Regions from separate parts of the Paenibacillus litoralis genome, predicted to be linked through region 2. Evidence: predicted binding sites of a transcription regulator. Region 2 holds the regulator's gene; the other holds the start of a gene.

Region 1 (11,363 bases), 4.0 Mb from region 2:
CGCGCATTTGCGTAGAAACGAAATGCGCCCCCTGCAGCGCTTCGCGGCGATCAAGCGTGAGTCGAAGGGAAATCGGCAATCCCGATTTCTCGACCATCCGTTGTGCCAGCTGTCCGACGATCCGCAGCTTATGCTCGCCTTTCGGAATGTCGACTAACCAAATGTCGGTCACCGGGAACCTCTCATGATTCAGGATAAAGCCTTCGATCAGTTCCGGCGTGTAGGAGGAGCCTCCGCCGATGACGACAACCTTCAATCCGTTTGCGTTACTCACTTTGTCCACTTCCTTCCAAGTTGTTGATGGCGCTCAGCCGTTCGTAGACATCCGACTCGATGGCAGCTCCCGCTTTATCCATCGCAAGCAATACGGCACCGACTACCGGCTCCATGGTTAGAACCCGCAAGCTGCAGCCGGGTGCGACTGCATGCGCATACGCTTCGATGTAGGGGTGAACGAATTTGGCATCCCCTCTCGTCAGCACGCTCCCTGCGAGGACAAGATCGAATACTTCTTCCTGCATACTAAGCTTCTTAATCACGGCAGCTGCAGATTTACCAATTTCGACGCCTTGATGGCGCAATATGGTTATCGCCGCTCCGTCGCCTGCTTCTGCCGCCTCAAACAACAGCTTTACAGCCTGAAGCGGTACTCTGCGCGGATGATCGAGAAAGTCGTGAAACATCTTTTCCGCACCGTCAAACCCGAATGCGTTCAGCAGGAGATCCGTTAGCAGTGTCGGTTCTTCCCGTCCTTCCCACGAGCGTATGACGGCTCTAAAGGCCTCGGTCGCAAGAAAGCTTCCTCCGCCCCAATCGCCGTAATCGTGGCCAAAGCCGCCGCATTGATACGTCTGACCGCTGCGGTTGATGCCGGCGCTATTAATGCCACTGCCGCATATCGCCACGATGCCATAGGGCCGGTACGTCCCTGCCCGCAGCGCGATAATCGTATCGCAAGCCAAATCGTGATTGGCTATACCCAGCTCCGTCACCATCGGGCGAAGGATGCGAAAATCGGCTTCACGGTCTGCACCGGCAAGTCCGTAATAAGCGAAATCGATTTGCGAAGCCGTAACATCCGCTTGGCGGAGCGCTTGCTCGACCGCATCATGCAGACTTCGTCTCGCTATTTCCAAATCGATCTGATGATTACCGCAGCCGCTTCGGCCGCTGCCTCTTATCCGTCCTTGTTCGTCCGTAATGACGGCGACCGTTTTGCTTCCCCCTGCGTCCAACCCCAGATAATAGGCCACTTTGCCCTCTCCTTTATCGCTTATACGCGTCGCCGCTCTCGTCCTGGAACACGACAACCGCCTTTTGATAGCGCCGTATAACACTTTCCAACGAAAGTTAAAACGGTTTAATTTTTGAGCAAAAAAATTATAAACCGCCAATATCACTTCTGAATACAAGTCCCGATAATGTTTATAATTTTTTTGAATAATAATACTACAATTACTCAATACCTAATCATAGGCTTGCGCTACATTTAGCAAATGTTTAAGGGCTTTAATTTTGTGATTTTAGTCTATTCGCTTTCTTCGCTTCTGTCAATCACTAGACCGGACATAAAGGGTACGGAAATCCTTGGGCATTCTTGGATCCAAACGTTTGCAGGTTAGCGGAATGGTGAGCATGGCTTTTAGCAGCAATCGCAAAAAAAGAGGGGGCCTCAATCGCTCCCTCTCTTCCGCATATCGACTATAAAACCGCTTTTTCCAGCTCGCGCTGCTGCTGCTCCACCGCTTCGGTCCTTGCGCGGTCGCGCTCCAGGATGGGCTTCAGGTATTTCCCTGTGTATGAGCCTTCCACGCGAACAACCTGCTCCGGCGTTCCGGTCGCAATAATCGACCCGCCGCGGCTGCCGCCTTCCGGTCCAAGATCGATCAAATAGTCAGCCGTCTTAATGACGTCCAGGTTATGCTCGATAACCAGCACCGTTTCGCCGTTGTCGACAAGTCGGTGAAGCACGCGAAGCAGCCTGTCGATATCGTCGATGTGCAGCCCCGTCGTCGGCTCGTCGAGAATATAGATCGACTTGCCGGTGCTGCGCCGGTACAGCTCCGCCGCAAGCTTCACGCGCTGCGCTTCGCCGCCCGACAAAGTCGTTGCCGGCTGGCCGATCTTCATATAGCCGAGTCCGACATCGAATAACGATTGCATTTTACGGTGAACCCGCGGAATGTTTTTGAAAAACTCGCAAGCATCCTCAATCGTCAGTTCCAGCACTTCCGCGATATTTTTGCCTTTGTATTTCACTTCCAGCGTCTCGCGGTTGTAGCGCTTGCCCTTACATACCTCGCACGGTACGTAAACATCCGGCAGGAAGTGCATCTCGATCCGGATAATCCCGTCGCCGCGGCAAGCTTCGCATCTTCCGCCTTTGACATTAAAGCTGAAGCGGCCTTTCTTGTAGCCGCGCACCTTAGCTTCCGTGGTAGCCGAGTACACATCGCGGATGTCGTCGAACACGCCGGTATACGTAGCCGGATTGGAACGCGGGGTGCGTCCGATCGGCGACTGGTCGATGTCGATAACCTTCTCGACATGCTCCAGGCCAAGCATCTGCTTATGCTCGCCCGGACGTGTCTTCGCGCCGTTCAACTCGCGTGCCAGCGACTTATAAAGAATATCGTTAATCAACGTGCTCTTGCCGGAGCCGGATACGCCTGTCACGCAAGAAAACACGCCGAGCGGTACCTTCAGATTGACGTTCCGCAGGTTGTTTTCCTTGGCTCCCTTGACTTCCAGCCATTTGCCGTTCGTTTTGCGGCGCTCCGCAGCCACGGGAATGAACTTCCGTCCGCTCAAATATTGGCCGGTGAGGGAGTTCGGATCCTCCATAATTTCCTTTGGCGTTCCTTGAGCAATGACCTGGCCGCCGTGAATGCCCGCTCCGGGACCGATGTCGATAACGTAATCGGCCGCAAGCATCGTATCCTCGTCATGCTCGACGACGATGAGTGTATTGCCCAGATCGCGCATATGCTCGAGCGTACGAATCAGACGGTCGTTGTCACGCTGGTGCAGACCGATGCTCGGCTCGTCCAGAATGTACAGAACGCCCATCAGACTTGAGCCCACCTGCGTGGCGAGGCGAATCCGCTGCGCTTCTCCGCCGGATAACGTTCCAGCCGCACGGCTGAGCGACAAGTAATCCAGTCCGACGTTTACGAGGAAGCCGAGACGCGATTTGACTTCCTTCAAAATCAAATGGCCGATTGCCAGTTCCTTCTCGTTCAGATTCAAGCCTTCAAAAAACTCCTGGGCATCGCCGATCGACAGACCTGTAGCAAACGCGATATTTTTATTGTTGATCGTCACGGCAAGGCTCTCGGGCTTCAACCGCTGCCCTTTACAGCGGCCGCACGGCTTCGCGCTCATGTAAGCTTCAATATATTCGCGGATGCCGTCCGATCCGGTTTCCCGGTAACGGCGCTCCAGGTTCCTGACAATACCCTCGAACGGCACGAGCGCTTCTTTCGTTTGGCCGAAGTCGTTCTCATAGCGGAAACGTACTTTCTCTCCGCCTGTACCGTACATCAGCACCTTCATTTGCTCGGCCGACAGCTCCCTGACCGGCACCTCGCGCGAAATGCCGTAATGTGCGCAGACCGACGCAAGAAATTGCGGGTAGTAGTTGGACGTGCTGCCTGCCCAAGCTTCAAAAGCCCCTTCCTCGATCGTCTGATCGGCATTCGGCACGAGCAGCTCGGGATCGACGATCATCTTCACGCCAAGCCCGTCGCAATCCGGACATGCCCCGAACGGGCTGTTGAAAGAGAACATCCGCGGGGCCAGCTCTTCGATACTGAAGCCGCACTCCGGACAAGCGAGATTTTGGCTGAACAGCAACTCCTCATGCTCCATGACATCGACGATAACGCGTCCGTCGGCAAGCTTCAGCGCCGTCTCAAGCGAATCCGCCAGCCTCGCGTGCACGTCATCTTTAACGACGATCCGGTCGACTACGACTTCAATGGAATGCTTCTTGTTTTTCTCGAGCTCGATTTTCTCGGACAAATCGAGAATTTCGCCGTTGACGCGCACCCGTACGAAGCCCTGCTTCTGAATGTCGGTAAACAGCTTGCTGTGCTCGCCCTTGCGGCCCGATACGATCGGCGCGAGAATTTGCAGCTTCGTGCGCTCCGGATATTCCATAATGCGGTCGACCATCTGCTCGACGGTCTGCGACGTAATTTCAATACCGTGTTCGGGACAATGCGGGCGTCCGATGCGGGCGAACAACAGCCGCAAGTAATCGTAAATTTCCGTTACGGTGCCGACCGTCGAACGCGGGTTGCGGCTCGTCGTCTTCTGATCGATCGAGATGGCCGGCGACAAGCCGTCAATCGAATCGACATCCGGCTTATCCATTTGGCCTAGAAATTGTCTCGCATACGCCGACAACGACTCGACATAGCGGCGTTGTCCTTCCGCATAAATCGTATCGAACGCGAGCGACGACTTGCCCGATCCGCTCAGCCCGGTCAGCACGACGAAACGGTCCCGCGGGATCGTCACGTCGATATTTTTGAGATTGTGTGCCCGCGCGCCCTTGATGACGATGCTTTCGTTTGCCACTTGCGTTTCCCCATCCTTTCGGTCTTCCCACATTCGAATCTTATGTTAGGCGCCGGTTATTCCTGCGCTTTCAACTCCATAATCGCGTCACGAAGCTCGGCGGCGCGCTCGAACTGCAAACTTTTGGCCGCTTCCTTCATCTCCACCTGCAGACGCTCGATCAGCGAGGTCCTGTCTTTCTTCGACATCTTGCCCTGCTTGATATCGGTCAAGTAATCGGCCTTCTGTTCGGCTACCTTGGTCGCTTCGATGACGTCGCGCACCTTCTTCTTAATCGTCATCGGCGTAATGCCAAGCTGCTCGTTGTGAGCTTCCTGGATCGCACGACGCCGGCGCGTTTCGGTAATCGCCTTGTCCATCGAGTCGGTTATTTTGTCGGCGTACATAATGACGCGCCCGTCCGCATTCCGCGCCGCGCGGCCGATCGTCTGGATCAGCGAGCGCTCCGCCCGCAAGAAGCCTTCCTTATCCGCATCCAAAATCGCCACGAGCGATACCTCCGGCAAGTCGAGCCCTTCCCGGAGAAGGTTGATCCCGACAAGCACATGAAAGGTGCCCAACCGCAAATCGCGTAATATTTGCAGCCGTTCAAGCGTCTTTATGTCGGAGTGAAGATAACGCACTTTGATGCCGACTTCCTTCAAATAATCGGTTAAATCCTCGGCCATCTTCTTGGTCAGCGTGGTAACCAGAACCCTTTCGTCCTTCGCGATACGATCGTTGATCTCGCTGAGCATATCGTCGATTTGCCCCTTCGACGGACGCACCTCGATAATCGGATCGAGCAAACCGGTCGGACGAATAATTTGCTCCACCATGCTCGGGCAGTGTTCGAGCTCATAGGGCCCCGGCGTTGCAGATACGTAAATCGCTTGGGTCATCTTCTCTTCGAATTCCTCGAATCGCAGAGGACGGTTGTCTAGCGCCGACGGCAGGCGGAAACCATGTTCGACGAGCATTTCCTTGCGTGCCCGGTCGCCCTTATACATGGCTCGGACTTGAGGAAGCGACACATGCGACTCGTCGACGACGAACAGCATATCGTCAGGGAAAAAATCAAGCAGCGTATACGGCGTTGCTCCGCGTTCGCGGAACGTTAACGGTCCCGAATAGTTCTCGATGCCCGAACAGAAGCCCATCTCCAGCATCATTTCGATGTCGTAACGGGTGCGCTGCTCCAGCCGCTGCGCCTCGAGAAGCTTATTCGCCTCGCGAAGTTCGGCAAGACGTTCTTCAAGCTCCCGCTCAATATTGACGATCGCCCGTTTCATCGTATCCTCTCGCGTTACGAAGTGAGAAGCCGGAAATATCGCCACATGTTCGCGCTCCCCGATGATTTCGCCCGTCAGCACGTTGATTTCAGTGATGCGTTCGATCTCGTCTCCGAACAGCTCGACGCGAATGGCATGCTCGTTCCCCGATGCGGGGAATATTTCGACTACGTCGCCCCTCACGCGGAAGGTGCCCCTTGTGAAGCTGATGTCATTCCGCTGGTATTGGATATCGACGAGACGGTGCAAAAGCTCATTTCGCGACCGCTCCATGCCGACGCGCAGCGACAGAACGAGCTCGCCGTACTCTTTAGGAGAACCGAGGCCGTAAATGCATGAAACGCTCGCCACGATGATGACGTCACGGCGCTCGAAAAGCGAGCTTGTCGCCGAGTGGCGCAGCTTGTCGATCTCATCATTGATGCTGGAATCTTTCTCGATGTAGGTGTCGGTGGATGGGATGTAAGCTTCCGGCTGGAAGTAATCGTAGTAACTGACGAAGTATTCGACGGCATTGTTCGGAAAAAATTCTTTGAATTCGCTGTGCAGTTGAGCGGCCAGCGTTTTGTTGTGCGCCATGACCAGAGTCGGCCGGTTCAATTGTGCGATGACATTTGCGATCGTGTACGTTTTCCCTGTGCCGGTCGCTCCGAGCAGCGTTTGGTGTATGCTGCCTTTCTGCACCCCGTCGACAAGATCCTGAATCGCCTTCGGCTGATCGCCCTGCGGTGCAAATTCGGATACCAGCTCAAACTTTTTGCTGCTTAGCACAATATCGCTCATGCATCCCCCACCCGTTTATTAGTAAAGTTATTATTATAGTAAACCGTAATAGAAACGCCTAAACGTTGTTTCAGAAATCAACTTAGGGTGTGGCGGACGATTCCGCCGAATCCTCGCTGAGGAAGGCTTATGCATCGAACAAGGCTGCAGAACAAGAGCGCCGATTCGATCCTCGGGCCTTTATCCGGTATGACCATCATTGTTCGCTTCCAAGCCTTCCCACATACGCCGCGGGCCATATATTTATGCGCTTTTGCCCTACAGGGAGGCTGCCGCCCCTCGAGTGCAAACAATCGTTCGCACGGAAACACTCTAAACTTTCCCAGCGCACGTTCCGATATAAAGTTATATGAAAACGGCGGCAGGAGCGCGACTGGAAAATGCGTTGCCGCAAGCCGCTATCTATCGAATCGGCAAGAGGCTGCCAAGCCGTATCAAATCCCAGTAAATAACATCATATAGGAATGTTTGTTCCCGTTTCATTATACCGCTTTTCCTTCATTCTTGCAAACGGAGACAACTTCCTTTCTTCTCCAGAGGCGATTATTTCTAAGATAAATCAGAGGTGACGACGTGGATATTACAACATTATTAGGTATCATTTTAGGGCTTGCCGCGCTGATCGGCGGGTATATGTGGGACGGCGGCCATCTGAGCGCCCTGTTCATCCCCAGCGCAATGCTTATCGTATTCGGCGGAACCTTCGGCGCAATAGCCGTTTCCTTCCCGATGTCTCGACTGAAGGAGCTTCCCAAGGCGTTCTCCATGGCATTCAAGGAATCGAAGCGTAACCCGAACGCCATCATCGACGAAATCGTCGACATGGCTACGATTGCCAGACGCGAAGGCGTTCTTGCCCTGGAACAACGGGCGCAGGAGCACCCGAACGCTTTTCTGAAGGAAGGGCTGATGATGGTCGTCGACGGAACTGATCCGGAGCTGACCCGTCAAATTCTGGAGTTGGAAATGGATGCGCTCGAACACCATCATGAAGGCTATGCCAAAGTATTCGAAGCGGCCGGCGCTTTTGCACCGACCATGGGGATTATCGGTACCGTAATGGGCCTCATCCACGTTCTCGGCAACTTAGCCGATCCGGACGCGCTGGGTCCTGCGATCGCGGTCGCGTTTACGGCCACGTTATACGGCGTCAGCAGCGCCAACGTCCTTTATTTGCCGATCTCGAACAAAATCAAAATCCGCAGCAAAGAACAAATATCCGAAATGGAACTGATGCTGGAAGGCATTTTGGCGCTGCAAGCAGGCGAGAACCCGCAGCTGATCAAGAAAAAGCTTACCTCCTTCCTCCATCAGGACAAGACGAGGAATAAAGCTCCGGAAGCAGGTGGAGACAATGGCGAGGAGAAATAAGGGCAAGCACCAGGAACACGAAAACCATGAACGCTGGCTGATCACCTATGCCGATTTGATTACGCTTCTGCTTATCTTTTTCGTCATTATGTATGCCATGAGCAAAGTGGATAAATCGAAATTCGATATTCTAGCCCAGACGCTCCATTATCAATTCAAAAAATCCGATACCATGGTGCCGAGCGGTTCCGGCTTTATCGGAAGCACCGACATCGGCCGGGGTACCGACGGCGAGGAACCTCGGAAGAGCGATACGACGGAGGAAACCGAAGCGCAGAAGAAAATGCGCGAGGAACGCGAGAAGAAGGAAAAGGAACTCCAGGACTTGCTGCAAAAAATCAATCAGTACGTCACCGAAAACCAGCTGCAGAACCAAGTTTTCGTTGCAGATACGCAGCGGGGCGTCGCCGTAACGCTGAATGATTTGTTTCTGTTCGATCTGGGTAAAGCGGACTTGAAGCAAGGCGCCTTTCCGGTCCTCGACAAGCTGTCGAGCCTGTTCCAGACGCTGAAGGCCAAGATCAGCATTGAGGGACATACCGACAACCTGCCGCTGGCCACCGGCTCCGCGTTCAAGGATAATCTAGGCTTGTCCTTCGAACGGTCGGCATCCGTTTCCCGGTATTTTACGGACAAGTCCAAGCTGCCTGCCGACATGTTCATCTCCGCCGCTTACGCGGATACGAAACCGGTGGCTCCTAACGATACCGCCGAGAACCGGCAAAAAAACCGCCGCGTCGAAATTATCGTGCTGCGCGAAAATCCATAACAGCAAGCCCCATGACCGCCGGAAGGCAATCATGGGGCTTTATTTACGGGTACGCGCTACAACGTCTCGGACTGATCGTTTTTACGAAGCCCTTTCCAGCGTGAAAGAAAGAATGCGGCGACCGTCAGCTCCCGCTGCTTCTCACTGACGAAATACCTGGCGTCGGCATCCGGGCACAGAATGAGCCCGAGCTGGTGATGATCTCCGGCGTACAGAGCGCGGCTGACAAACTTGTTCTGCCCCGCTCCGTTGACCACCTCAAGCCGGCAGAACGCCGAACTCAAGCGCATCGCTTGATGCAGCTGCTCCTTCGTCTGCACCTTCTCGCCGTTTACCTTATAAATCGTTTCGCCCGGTTCAAGCCCCATCGCCGCAGCAGGACTATCCGGGAGGACGGCCAAAATTTTCAGTCCGTTCCGTTCGTGCACGAACAGCGGCCTGCGGTTGGATTCCTCCCGTCTGCTCACCCATAGCAGCGCTTCATGCAGCACGATACCGAGTAACGCGGCGACCGGCACAAGCAGAGGCACATATTGGCTCGCTATCGCAAGCGCTAAGAGGATGACGCCGTACACGTACAGCCGGCCGCTCGTTCGCTCCGTTTTATGATGAGGCAGGAACGCGACGGTACGTTCCGTAAAACCGATTAACGCAGGCATCGCCATAATTGTCCAGCCCGCTGCAGCCGCATCGCCGTAAAAGAATGGCGTCCACGGCAGCGTCAGCCCCTCCGGCGAAGGAATGAGCAGGAAGAGCGGTACCGGCCAAAAGCCGTGCAGATGGTAGCCGCCGATCAGCCTGCCCCGCTTGCCCTCGAAGAAGAGCGGGCTGGACAACCGTTGTCCTTGCCAACGCACGAGCAGACCTTCCATCAGATGCAAGACGGCCACGAGCGCAAGCAGGGAAGGCATGTCCGCTTCGACGATTGCCGTTGTCAGCCATCCCGCGCCCTCTATGCCGCCCAGCGAGGGAATCATATCGTACAACGTCTGAAGCAAGCCGAGCGCTCCAACCGCATACGCCAAACAAACAAGACGCGCGCGCACGAGCATAAACAGAGCGGTTAGGCCCCAAAGCAGCAGTACCGTCTCCGGCTGCAGCCTCGCTCCGATTACGGCCATAACGAGGGAAGCGGCCAGACCGGCCAGCCATCCCGACAGCACGGCGCGCAGCGTCTCTCCGGCCATGGAATGAAGCCGCACGTGAAACAATTTCCGCTCTAGCGCCATCTGCCTGCGGTATTGAAGCAATATCAGCAGCAGGCCGACATAGTACAGAGGGTTCAAGAGCAGCTGAAGCAGCGCCTCGCCCAGCCGCCAAAGCCAATCCAAGCTTATATCCATTCGTCCTGCTCCTCACCTATCCGGATTTGACCACAAGGATTGCCGTTCTTCCCCATTCGAGCAGATTCGTTCCGCTACAAACGATCGAGCCGTCTTCGTTACCGGGAAATGGAACAGCCAGCCGACGATATACGTTCCTTTGTTTACAAACAAAAAAGAAGAAGGCCTCGACTTCGATAGCCCTCTTCTTGTAATTCGACGCGTTTAGCGCGATCTCCTGCCGGGAAAACCGGCTTTCCAGCGTTATCCTTACTTTTTGTTCCAAACGCCGCGGATATAAATCCCTTGCTATTTGCCGGCCAGCTTATCCTGCATGTATTTCACGGCTGCGCTCAGCTGCAGGTCATGTTTGCCTTCCTTGATGAAGTTCAGCGTTTCCCGTTCCAGTCTGTCCATCGTCTTCTCATCCACTTCGCCGTTTACGGCAAGGCCGTATTTCTGCTGGAACGATTTGACCGCCCGTACCGTCTTGTCGCTAAAGTAGCCGTCCGTCCGATCCGCCGGAAAGTCGAGCGCCGCCAGCATCGTCTGAAGCGTCTTGATATCTTCCCCGGTCATATCGAATTTCAATGTCGCCTTTCTCGTAAAAGGCACCACTTTGTACACGGCAGGCTGCTCGACCTTCATATCCGGCTCGACGCCCTTCTTGTTGATCCAGTTGCCGTTCGGCGTCAGCCATTTGTAGACGGTCATCTTGATATTGCTGCCGTCGCCCATCTCTTGAGAGAACGTCACCTGCACGGTTCCCTTCCCGTACGAAGTTTCGCCGATAATTTTGCTGCCCGGGACCGCTTCTTTGAACACACCGGCCAAAATCTCCGAAGCGCTGGCGCTGCCGTTATTAATAAGGACGGCTACCGGATACTTCTTCGGCGGATTCGGGTTCTCGGACAACTTCGTATCCTTCTGGCCGATTTTATTTTCCACTTGAATAAGCGGCTTGCCTTTCTCGACAAAAGGCTGAACGATATCGAGCACGACGTCGAGCAAACCGCCCGGATCGTTCCGTACATCGATCAAAAGCCCCTTCATCCCTTGGTTTTCCAGCTTGGCAAGCTCTTCTTTAAACCGTGTGCCCGTATTGACCGAGAACTGCCGGATTTCGATTTTGCCGATGCCGCCGTTCATCATTTCCGCATAAACGGTTTCCACGGATATCGCGTCACGCACGACGATGACCTCGATCGGCTCCGTCGCTCCGCCTCGCACAATGCCGAGCTTCGCTTGGGTACCCTTCTGTCC
Region 2 (11,363 bases):
TCTTTAATCATCCGTATGCCTTCGATCGTTTCCACAGCGGAGCCGATATATTGCGGGTCTCCGGAGCCAATCGGGAACATATTCGGGTCAAAAATAATATCATGCGGCTTGAGTCCGTATTTTTTCGTTAGAAGTTCGTAGGAACGTTCGGCGACTTCCATCTTCGCTTGACGGGATACGGCCTGTCCCCGCTCATCGATCAAAATGGTGACGACCGCTGCGCCATAACGATGCAGGAGCGGCACAATGCCGGCAAATTTCGTTTCGCCGTCCTCGAGGTTAATCGAATTGACGATGGCTTTCCCTTGCGAATACTTCAAGCCAAGCTCGATGATATGATCGTATGTCGAATCGATCATGAGAGGTACTTTTACTTTTTTGACGACATGCTGCAGGAAGTTTTCCATGGCGAAAGCTTCGTCGATATCGGTATCTTGAAGATTGATATCGATCACGTGTGCGCCGTTCTTTACCTGAGCCCGGGCAACTTCGGAAGCTTCTTCGAATTTCTCTTCCTTAATCAGACGTTTGAATTTACGCGATCCGGCAATGTTCGTACGCTCACCGACCATGATCGGGCGGTTTTCCTCTTCGATATATACGGTTTCGATACCGGATACCGCCGGAGGATGAGCGCCCGTTTGCGGCCGCGGCGCGTATTGTTTGAGCGTTTCGGCCATCGCGCGAATATGGGCAGGCGTCGTTCCGCAGCAGCCGCCGGCGATGTTCAGCCAGCCTTGCTCGGCGAAGCCGGCCATTTTCTTGGCGAGCGATTCTGGCGATTCGTGATATTGGCCGTTCTCGTCAGGCAAACCGGCGTTCGGATAACAGCTGACGGCAGTTCCGGCAATATCCGAAAGCGTGCGGATATGATCGCGCATAAATTCCGGCCCGGTCGCACAGTTTAAGCCGATGGATACCGGATCGAGATGCTCTAGCGAAACGTAGAAGGATTCGATATTTTGACCTGCGAGAGTAGTTCCCATCGGCTCGATCGTACCGGAAATCATGATCGGCAGCTTGACGCCGAGCATTTCGAAGGCACGTCGAACACCGATGCTACCCGCTTTTACGTTCAGCGTATCCTGGGAAGTTTCCAGTAAAATCGCGTCAACGCCCGCCTCTATTAACGCTAGAGTCTGCTCATAGTAGCTGTCCACCAGGTCATCGAATGTTACGCCGCCGGTAACGGACAACGTTTTGGTCGTCGGTCCGAGAGCGCCCGCCACATAACGCGGCCATTCCGGCGTCGAATACTTGTTCGCCGCTTCCACAGCGAGCTTCGCTGCCACGAGGTTAATTTCCCTCGTTTTATCCTGAAGATCGTATTCCGCAAGTACGACGCTTGTCGCGCCGAACGTGTTCGTTTCGATGATATCGGAACCGGCTTCGAAATACGCTTCGTGTATTTTCGATATGATGTCGGGTCTGGTCAGCACGAGGTTTTCGTTACATCCGTCCAAGTCCTCGCCGCCGAAATCATCGGCCGTCAAATCCTCCTGCTGGATCATCGTGCCCATGGCGCCGTCCAGAATCATAATCTTTTTGCTAAGCTGCTCGCGCAGCGTCGGTTTACTCATGCTTATCATCCTTCCCCATCTCGCCCACAACGTTGTCCTATCTGTTTGCTTCATTGCTGTCCTGACCGATCGATTAGTTGCAACTTGCATCCGTTCGGTTCATGTTTAATTCCCCGTACTTCTATCGGGTAATCAAATGGTTTTCATAAGTGTATCAAACTTTCATCATTTACGAAAGTATCCTAAGCCTTCATGCCGTCAAGTCCTCTACTTTCTAGACGATTCCAAACCAGCCCCATAGCCGAAGCGCATCGACAACAAGCATCAATTCCACTATAATAAGTTTAGTCTGAACCTATGGCTCCGGTACCACCCGCAAATGGAACCGGAATTGTCCAGAAGACTATGTTATCATATGCGGGCATTAAGATGGGAGAAGGAGGAATTCAAATTGGCTGAAATACGTATTCGCAATACGAACGAACGCATTAGCGGCGAACAGAACGTTAAAGCGTTCCTTGAAAATCAAGAGGTGCTTTACGAGCATTGGAATGCCTCCAAGCTTCCGGCAGAGCTGCAAAATAAATTTGTTCTTTCCGATGATGAGAAAGCGCAAATCCTGTCCGCTTTTGATGATGAGATCAAGGATCTCGCTTCCCGCCGCGGCTATCTCACTTGGGATATCATCGCGCTGTCCGACGCCACGCCTAACATTGAAGAGCTTCTGAAAAAGTTCGAATCGGTGCATACGCATACTGAGGATGAAGTGCGTGCGATCGCTGCCGGTAAAGGCATTTTTGTAATTAAAGGCACGGACGATGTAGGATATTTCGATGTCGAACTGGAAGCGGGCGACGTCATTTCCGTTCCGGAGCACAAGCCGCATTTCTTCACGCTGATGGAAAATCGGCAAATCGTCGCCGTCCGCTTGTTTATCGAAACGGAAGGCTGGATCGCCCACCCGTTCGCAGATCCTTCTTTTAATAAATAAGCTTACGGAACTATAGACGAAAACCCGCCCTACTGTATGAACAGCGGACGGGTTTTATTGTATTTATCAATGATGATTGATCCTGTCGATGATAGCTTGAAGCTCGTTTAAGCTCTTGATTTCGTGTTTCGGCACGATTTCGTCGCTGCGGGTAACGCCGTGATGATTAATCCACGCATTATGCATGCCTACCCGATTGGAACCCAGAATGTCCGTTGTCAGCTTGTCCCCGACCATAATCCCTTCATGCGCTTCAATGCCGAGCAGCTGCATAGCGTGTTTGAAAATCGATTCCGCAGGCTTTCCTTCCCCATGTACCCCGGAAATAACGATATGATCGAAATACGTATCGAGCTCGGGAATACCCGCTATTTTCTCTTGCTGCAAATCAGGCGCTCCGTTCGTAAGCAAGAGCAGCTTGTACTTCTTTTTCAACTCGTTAAGCACTTGGAAGGTTTCCTCGTACACGTACGGTCTTGCCCGGCGCTCGGCAGGAAACTTCTCGGCCAGAAGCGCGCCGAGCTCCGCGTCGTCAACGCCAACGGCCCGCAAACCGCGCGTCCATGCTTCCTTCCTGTAGCCAGGGGCCAGATCGCCAAGCTTACGGAACTGCTCGTGATGATCGGTTCCGAAATTCGCCCATAGCCCCTCGAACGGATTGATCCCGATCATCTTCGTAAACGGGAACGTCTCGAACGTCTCGTATAACGCACGCGCCTCTTTGCGCACCGCTTCCTCAAGGTTGTCCGGCGCGATATTCGGGTAACGGACGGCCGCCTCCGTACAAGTTGCTAAGAAAGCCTCGTTTACGCTTCTGTCATCCCACAGCAACGTATCGTCAAGATCGAACAATACCGCTTTGATCGTCATTCTCCCAGTCTCCCTCGCCGTTATTTTGCCTCTTCTTTTAATGGAACGTTATTTTTCTGCGCAAACTGCTTGATTTCGGCTTGCATGCCGCTAATATCGAAGAGATTCATCAGCTTGGAAAATACCCAGCGGCGTTTTTTCTCTTTAAGCTGGACGACAACATAGCCCGGAGAAACGACGATTTCCTCGATATCATTCACTTGAAGCGCATGGTCCCCCGTAAACCGGCGGGAAACAAGTTTCGTTTTGCCGATCGACAAAAATGGCCTTCTGACCAAAAAAATAAAGGCGCCGAGCAAAACATAAGCGAGTGAAGTATACCAGAATGTTTTATCCCCTTCATTTACAGCGCTAAAGGCGACAACATTAAAAACTCCGATACTGCAAAGAATTAACGGAAGCATGTAACTTCTTCCTTTGAACTTGCGCATTTCCTCTGCGCCCGTTGCTGTGATCGCGGTTCGTCCGCTCTTCACCCGGGACTTGTTCACTTTCTTCTGATTTCGCTCGACCATTCGTTCCCACGACCGGGACATGACGAGACCCCCCATTCTTCAGATCACGCTAGTTTTGACACGTATGCTTCGCTTTGTTACTGTTTGTTCTCTTCTTCGTCTTCCACATACTTTATGGAATCGAGCTGTGTTTTCAGAGACGACTTGAATGCCTCGATATAACGCTTGCGCAGCTCGTTGCGCTCCTCCAGCTCTTGCTCCGTCAAACCTACCGTCTTCGCTTTGCGGGCCAGCTCATTAATGCGCTCGACCGTCTGATCCATATTCATTTTCAATTCCCTCCTGCGTAACCATCGAGAAGATGATATTCCAATCTTTCGTAATCATAGCGCAATCCTTATTACTTTGCCATTCCTACGCGGCTCTTGTCAAGATTTCGCAAGTAAGCGCAAGCAAATTATCCCGAATATGAAAGAGAAGAAGCTTGACGCTACAGCATGATAAACAAAAACACACCTAGCCCGGCGTCCCGGAAGGTGTGTTCTTATGAATTCATTTATATTCGGCATCAATCATTGAAGTGAGGTTCCCCTTCTAGAGAAGGGGGCTCCGCATTAAGGGAGTTCTAAGATCTGACCTTCCTGAAGCATGGCATTTTTCAGTCCGTTCAGCTTTTTGATTTTATCGACATACGCATGGATGTTCGCATCTTTTGGAGCGTGTTCACGGGCGATTTTTAACAGCGTATCTCCTTTTACCACGTCTACGCTTTTCACTGTTTCAGCGTGAAATGCAAGCGGTGCCGAAGACGTATCCTGCGCCGAAGCATAACTTTTAAAAATGGCTCCGCAGGAAAACGAGACGACAATGGCAAGCAGGAAAAAGAAAAGGCGGATAAGCTTTTTATGAGAAACGGATGTCGGTTGTTTGCGATTTGTTCTGTTCACATTTTGTCTTCTTTGGTTAATGGCTGCGTTCATGATTGGCGACCCCCAAACGTTTGTTCTGTTTCGATACCCATATCTTAATACGAACGGTTGTTTGTGTCAACATCTTTTTAGAACGTTTGTTCCCTTTTTCTGTTCGTATTTTCGAGCCGCATGCAGAGGCCGGAATAGGCGCTCTCCGCCCGCTCCATGCCCTTCTTTCGCCTCCGAACACCCAAACGAGCAATACGAACAAAAACTCGAACTTATGTTTGTACGAACTCGGGTTCTGTGCTATAATGTCGATAATTAGTTACCAAGATTAGGAGGGTTTTCGGTGGGGAAAATATCAAACCGCCAGCAGGCGATCCTTGATTTCATCAAGAACGAAGTGCGGGATAAAGGCTATCCGCCGTCCGTACGGGAAATCGGAGAAGCGGTAGGCCTTGCTTCCAGCTCGACCGTTCACGGTCACTTGGAGCGTCTTGAGAAGAAAGGCATGATTCGCCGCGACCCGACAAAGCCTCGCGCGATCGAAATAATCGGACTTCAGGACGAGTCCGCAGCAAATTTTTCGTTCTCATTTACGAGAGTGCCCGTCGTCGGGAAAGTTACTGCCGGGATGCCGATTACAGCTACGGAGAACATTGAGGACTACTTCCCGCTGCCAAACAATGTAGTGAAAGACGATGCCGTCTTCATGCTGAACATCGTCGGAGAGAGTATGATCGATGCAGGTATCCATGACGGCGATCTTGTTATCGTCCGCCAGCAGCAAACTGCAAATAACGGCGATATCGTCGTAGCGATGACCGAGGACGATGAAGCTACCGTGAAGACGTTCTATAAGGAGAAAGACCACATCCGCTTGCAGCCCCAAAACGAACACATGGAACCGATCCGATTAAAGCATGTATCTATTCTCGGCAAAGTAATCGGCGTATTCCGAAACATTCACTAATCGCTCGTCGCTCCGACCTTCAAGGACAAGCGTCTCTACTGTTCCTAGTAAAGGAATCTTCCGCAATGGAAGATTCCTTTTTTGATGTTCCCGCAACCGAAAAATCTTAAATATTTAGAGTATAATAACGACATCTATTCGTTATAGGCAGCCCATCTCAATTACTAGTAAAAAAGCTAGAATCATTTGTTATCCCCCATATACCCAGCATCGTATTCGCTTTCAAAACATTATGGGGATATGATTGGAAGGAACTTTCCTTCGAGGTAATGCCCGAAGTCACCACCATGCGCCCATTTTATTTTTGCAAAAAATTCTCCCCTTCTTTGGACTGCCGAAATTTTATTAGCATGGCGAAGGGACAACTTGAACCGGCAAAAGTAGCGGGTCCGGAAGCAGAGACAATCTCCGACTTTCGTATCTCTGAAAACAGTTGGTTCGACCATCACGTGAACGAGTCCGTTCACACTCTGTGCGATCCGTTGCGGAAACGGTCAGACATCCGATTCATCATAATCATGACGCTTTGGTTCCGCGATCGCCCTCCTTACGCCTTATAAATAATAATCGCGCCCATCAGCATTTCCCATAAAATTAATAACTATCGTCACTAACCCAATCAAAAAGCATTCGAAACCATATGATGTCATCAGGCAGCTGGTTGAAATGGCCCTTTCGGGAATATAGCCAGATGGATACCAAACAAGGAGGGATTTCGATGTCGTTGGGTGGAGCTTTCACGTCGACCGGCACGATTTTGGTATTGTTCATTTTGTTGGTCATTGTCGCCTGTTCCGTTTGCGGATTCGGCTACTGATTTCATCGTAAGAAAGAATGGAGGGGAACCGAATGAGCGAAATTGCTGAAGTTCGCGGTTATGGGAATCGAGGATTTACTTCCACCGGCGTAATCCTGGTTCTTTTTATCTTGCTGGTCATTGTCGCTTGCGCTTGCGTTAGCTCTTGGTGTTAATAAGCGAATGCATAACAGGAGGGATCGCTTTTTGTTCCCTTCTACATAACCATACTTTTCATTTTAGGCTCTTCAGTATAAATAGCGAATGTACTCCCCTAGTCATTTATCCAAGGCGTATGATATCGTCTTACTCGTGAAAGCGAAAGCGCTCTACGTTTATGTCATACGATTTATTAAAGCAGCATATTTCTAGCCCAACAAAAAAAGCTGACGCCGTATAAATTTCGGCGTCAGCTCGCAGCCAAAAGGCTGTTTTCTCAAAAAATGCGTTTTTGAATAGGAAGCGTCAAGAGCTTCCTCAATTAGTACAACGTAATATACTGCTCGCGTTCCCATGGGTGCACTTGCGTGCGGTACATATCCCACTCGATTTCTTTAAGCTCAAAGAAGTGAGTCAGCGCATGCTCGCCGAGCGCTTCGCAAACGACTTCGTTGCGGATCAGCTCAGCCAACGCTTCCTTCAGATCGGACGGCAAGCTAGGAATGCCTTGCTCTTCCCTTTCTTCCTCGGACATGACATAAATGTTGCGGTCCGTCGGTGCCGGCAGACTCAATTTGTTCTGAATGCCGTCAAGTCCCGCTTTCAGCATGACTGCGAGCGCCAAGTACGGGTTTGCCGCCGGATCCGGGTTACGAACCTCAACGCGCGTGCTCAAACCGCGGGAAGCCGGAATACGAATCATCGGACTGCGGTTGCTTGCAGACCAAGCTACATAACAAGGTGCTTCATAGCCGGGAACAAGACGCTTGTACGAGTTGACGGTCGGGTTCGTAATGGCGGTGAAAGAACGGGCATGCTTCAGAATACCTGCCATATAGTGGCGGGCGGTCGCGCTCAGGCCCAGTTTGTCTTTCTCGTCATAGAACGCGTTAACGTTGCCTTTGAACAGCGATTGGTGACAGTGCATACCGGAACCGTTAACCCCGAACAGCGGCTTCGGCATAAACGTTGCATGCAGACCGTGCTGTCTTGCAATCGTTTTGACGACGAGTTTGAAGGTTTGGATCTGGTCGGCCGCTTTAATCGCATCGGCATATTTAAAGTCGATTTCATGTTGTCCAGGCGCTACCTCGTGGTGAGAAGCTTCGATCTCAAAGCCCATTTCTTCAAGCGTCAATACGATTTCGCGACGGCAATTTTCCCCTAGATCCGTCGGAGCAAGGTCGAAGTATCCGCCTTGGTCGTTCAGTTCCATTGTCGGGTTGCCCTTCTCGTCCGTTTTGAACAGGAAGAATTCCGGTTCCGGGCCTACGTTCATCGCCGTATAACCCATCTCTTCGGCTTCCTTCAGCGCACGCTTCAGGATTCCGCGCGGATCGCCCGGGAATGGCCGGCCATCCGGCAAATAAATATCACAGATCAAGCGAGCTACGCGATCCTCGGCTACCCAAGGGAAAATCACCCATGTGCTCAAATCGGGATACAAGTACATATCGGATTCTTCAATACGAACATAACCCTCGATTGAAGAGCCGTCGAACATCATTTTGTTGTCAAGCGCCTTCTCCAATTGGCTAAGTGGAATTTCGACATTTTTGATGGAGCCGAGCAAATCAGTAAACTGCAGGCGGATAAAACGAACGTTCTGTTCCTTTGCAATGCGAAGAATGTCTTCTTTCGTGTAGTTTACCATCTTGCAATCTCCTCCTCATAAGTAATCCCCACAAAGTGAAGCGGACGCTTCGGGGCTGTTTCCTGGTACTTCTTTATAATCTTCATAGAATGCACTCAAACATTATAGCATAGAACCCACGATGCTATCTCTTTGTATAGAATCTCGACAGCTCGCCTTGGATCAAGGAAACCTGACCAGGCCGTTTGGCGCCGATCAGCTGCTGCTTGAGCATTTTGTGCAGCTGGGTTTCCGACATTTCTTTACGCTTCACTTCGGACTGCTCGTCGATGAAGGTCGCTTCCTCCGAGCTCTCGGACATCGGAAGCAAAACTTGCTTAATGCCGGCGATATTGACGCCCTTCTCGATCAAGCTTTTGATTTCGAGCAGCCGCTCGACGTCGTTGAACGAATACAACCGCTGATTGCCGCCGGTACGAGCCGGCATAACGAGCTCATGCTGTTCGTAATACCGGATTTGCCTTGCAGTCAGATCGGTCAGCTTCATGACGATGCCGATTGGAAATAATGCCATATTGCGGCGAATGTCATCACTCATACCGAATCACTCCTGTGATCGTTTCATACCATTTATTGTACCTTCGTTACAAAAAGGTGTCAAGTTATGTTAGGTTTAATCACAGAATATTCAGAAGTTTTCGATCGGCTAAATGCTGAATGGCGGTCAAAACGCCAAACTTTACATGCGCATATGTCAATCCGCCCTGCATGTAGGCTATGTAAGGTTCTCTGATCGGCGCATCGGCCGACAGTTCCAAACTACCGCCTTGAATAAACGTTCCCGCCGCCATAATGACGGGATGCTCGTAGCCCGGCATGTCCCAAGGCTCCGGCACGACATGCGAGTCTACGGCAGCCGCTTTCTGAATGCCTTGCACGAATGCTATCAGGTGCTCCGGACCTGTAAAACGGATCGCCTGAATCAGATCGGTCCGCGTATCCTGCCAGCGGGGATGCGTCTCGAAGCCAAGCTGCTCAAATACGGCGGAGGCGAAAATGCTCCCCTTCACCGCTTGTCCGACCAAATGCGGCGCCAAAAACAGTCCCTGATACATGCTGCGGGTCGCTCCCAGCATCGCGCCGACCTCGCCGCCGATTCCAGGGGCAGTCAGCCTGTATGCGGCAAGATCGACATACGCTTGCTTGCCGGCGATATAGCCGCCCGACGGCGCAATCCCGCCTCCCGGGTTTTTGATCAGCGAGCCGGCGATCAGATCGACGCCTACCTCCGTCGGCTCCACCGCTTCCGTGAATTCCCCGTAGCAGTTATCCACGAAGACGATCACATCAGGCTTGATATTTTTTACGAAGCGAACCATTTCTCCGATCTGCTCCACGGTAAAAGAAGGCCGCCAATCGTAACCGCGCGACCGCTGGATGCCGATTACTTTCGTATTTGCCGTAATGCCTGCTTCAATGGCAGCCCAATCCGGTTTGCCGCCATTCGCGAGCGGAATTTCCCCGTACTCGACCCCCCAGTCGCCCAAGGAGCCGCGGCCGTCGCCCGCCGAGCCGATCACCTTATGCAGCGTGTCGTATGGTTTCCCGGTTATGTACAGCAGCTTGTCTCCCGGACGCAGGACGCCGAACAGCGCGGTTCCGATCGTATGCGTCCCGGAAACAAAATGAGGTCTGACAATGGCCGCTTCCGCTCCGAAAACGTCCGCATAGACGAGATCCAGCACCTCCCGCCCTCTATCGTTATACCCGTAGCCGGTCGAGGAAGCAAAATGATAATCGCTCACCTTATGCTTCTGAAACGCTTGGATCACTTTCCATTGATTCGTATCGATCAGCTTGTCCGCCGCCATCAGCCTGTCTGCGATCAAGCGTTCCGCCTTCTCCATCAAATTCGTAATTGCCGCTGAAAATGTCATGACTGCTCTCGCTCTCCCCCTCATTTTCCTGGAAACATGCAAATCCGCCGCTTCAGCGTAATGACGCCAAGCAGCGGATATTTACCTATTATAACGTTAACGGTCGTAAGTTTCGACTCCTGTCGCTTCGCCGTCTTCGCCTTGTGCCGGAACGGCTGTCCGATCCTGCTCGAAGGGAGTCAGCATATAGCCCGATTTGGCGTAATCGTCCGTATTCACCCGCACCTTGAAGAGCAGGCTGTCTTCGTCGGCTTCCTGCTCGAGAACATCGCCGATCCGGTAAAGCTTCGCGATCAAGTCTCCGCGTTCGGCCGGAATACGGAATGTTTTGGTATCCCCTAGCAGCTTCTCTTGGATCGTATGAGTCAGCCGTTCCAGATCTTCTTTATTATAGGCGGACACCCGCACGGAATCGCTGTCGGCCGTCAGCAGCTCCAGATCGCCCGATTCACAGAGATCAATTTTGTTGAACACGGTAATTTGTTCTTTGCCGTGAGCGCCGAGCTCTTGAAGCACATCGCCGACGACCTTCATTTGCTCGCTGCGTACCGGACTTGAGCTGTCTACAACGTGCAGGACAAGATCCGCCTCGCACACTTCCTCCAGCGTAGCGCGGAAAGCGGCAACGAGATCATGCGGCAAATTTTGAATAAAGCCTACCGTATCGGTTAGGACGATCTCCTTTCCTCCGGGCAGCTCGAGGCTGCGGGAGGTCGGATCGAGCGTAGCGAAAAGCTGGTTCTCCACATAGACGTCGGCATTCGTCAGCTGGCGCAGAATGGTGGACTTGCCCGCATTCGTGTAGCCGACTAAAGCAACTTGGAATATTCCCGCTTTCTTGCGTCTTTCCCTATGCAAAGTGCGGTGCCGAACGACTTCCTGCAGCTGTCTTTTCAGCTCCGAGATTCGGTCGCGGATATGCCGCCGGTCCGTTTCCAGCTTCGTTTCGCCCGGACCGCGCGTACCGATGCCGCCGCCTAGCCTCGACAAGTTTTTGCCTTGCCCGGACAGCCTCGGCAGCAAGTAACTGAGCTGCGCCAGCTCGACCTGCAAAATCCCTTCGCGCGTCTTGGCGCGCTGCGCGAAAATATCGAGAATGAGCTGGGTGCGGTCGATGATTTTCACATCGAGCGCCTCTTCCAGATTGCGCACTT

Evidence for each region. The regulator LexA, encoded in region 2, represses DNA repair genes until DNA is damaged. The targets are predictions, from matches to a motif close to CGAACATATGTTCG.
Region 1: a site for LexA is predicted at 6,925-6,938, ahead of uvrB (excinuclease ABC subunit UvrB). Genes of this name have one in related genera too.

Annotation. Positions count from the first base shown of each region.
Region 1 is NZ_CP176395.1:151,932-163,294, reverse strand. It holds gene ACKGJP_RS00705 (6-phospho-beta-glucosidase) at 1-274, opposite strand, end outside; gene ACKGJP_RS00700 (N-acetylglucosamine kinase) at 267-1,253, opposite strand; gene uvrA (excinuclease ABC subunit UvrA) at 1,702-4,584, opposite strand; gene uvrB (excinuclease ABC subunit UvrB) at 4,641-6,638, opposite strand; gene ACKGJP_RS00685 (flagellar motor protein) at 7,212-8,009, shown strand; gene ACKGJP_RS00680 (flagellar motor protein MotB) at 7,993-8,778, shown strand; gene ACKGJP_RS00675 (PDZ domain-containing protein) at 8,835-10,121, opposite strand; gene ACKGJP_RS00670 (S41 family peptidase) at 10,410-11,363, opposite strand, start outside.
Region 2 is NZ_CP176395.1:4,196,576-4,207,938, reverse strand. It holds gene metH (methionine synthase) at 1-1,580, opposite strand, end outside; gene ACKGJP_RS17480 (1,2-dihydroxy-3-keto-5-methylthiopentene dioxygenase) at 1,972-2,511, shown strand; gene ACKGJP_RS17475 (HAD-IA family hydrolase) at 2,578-3,381, opposite strand; gene ACKGJP_RS17470 (hypothetical protein) at 3,402-3,917, opposite strand; gene ACKGJP_RS17465 (DUF896 domain-containing protein) at 3,974-4,165, opposite strand; gene ACKGJP_RS17460 (LysM peptidoglycan-binding domain-containing protein) at 4,451-4,816, opposite strand; gene lexA (transcriptional repressor LexA) at 5,100-5,723, shown strand; gene ACKGJP_RS17450 (YjcZ family sporulation protein) at 6,442-6,540, shown strand; gene ACKGJP_RS17445 (YjcZ family sporulation protein) at 6,573-6,695, shown strand; gene glnA (type I glutamate--ammonia ligase) at 7,001-8,332, opposite strand; gene ACKGJP_RS17435 (MerR family transcriptional regulator) at 8,457-8,870, opposite strand; gene ACKGJP_RS17430 (aminotransferase class I/II-fold pyridoxal phosphate-dependent enzyme) at 8,950-10,209, opposite strand; gene hflX (GTPase HflX) at 10,306-11,363, opposite strand, start outside.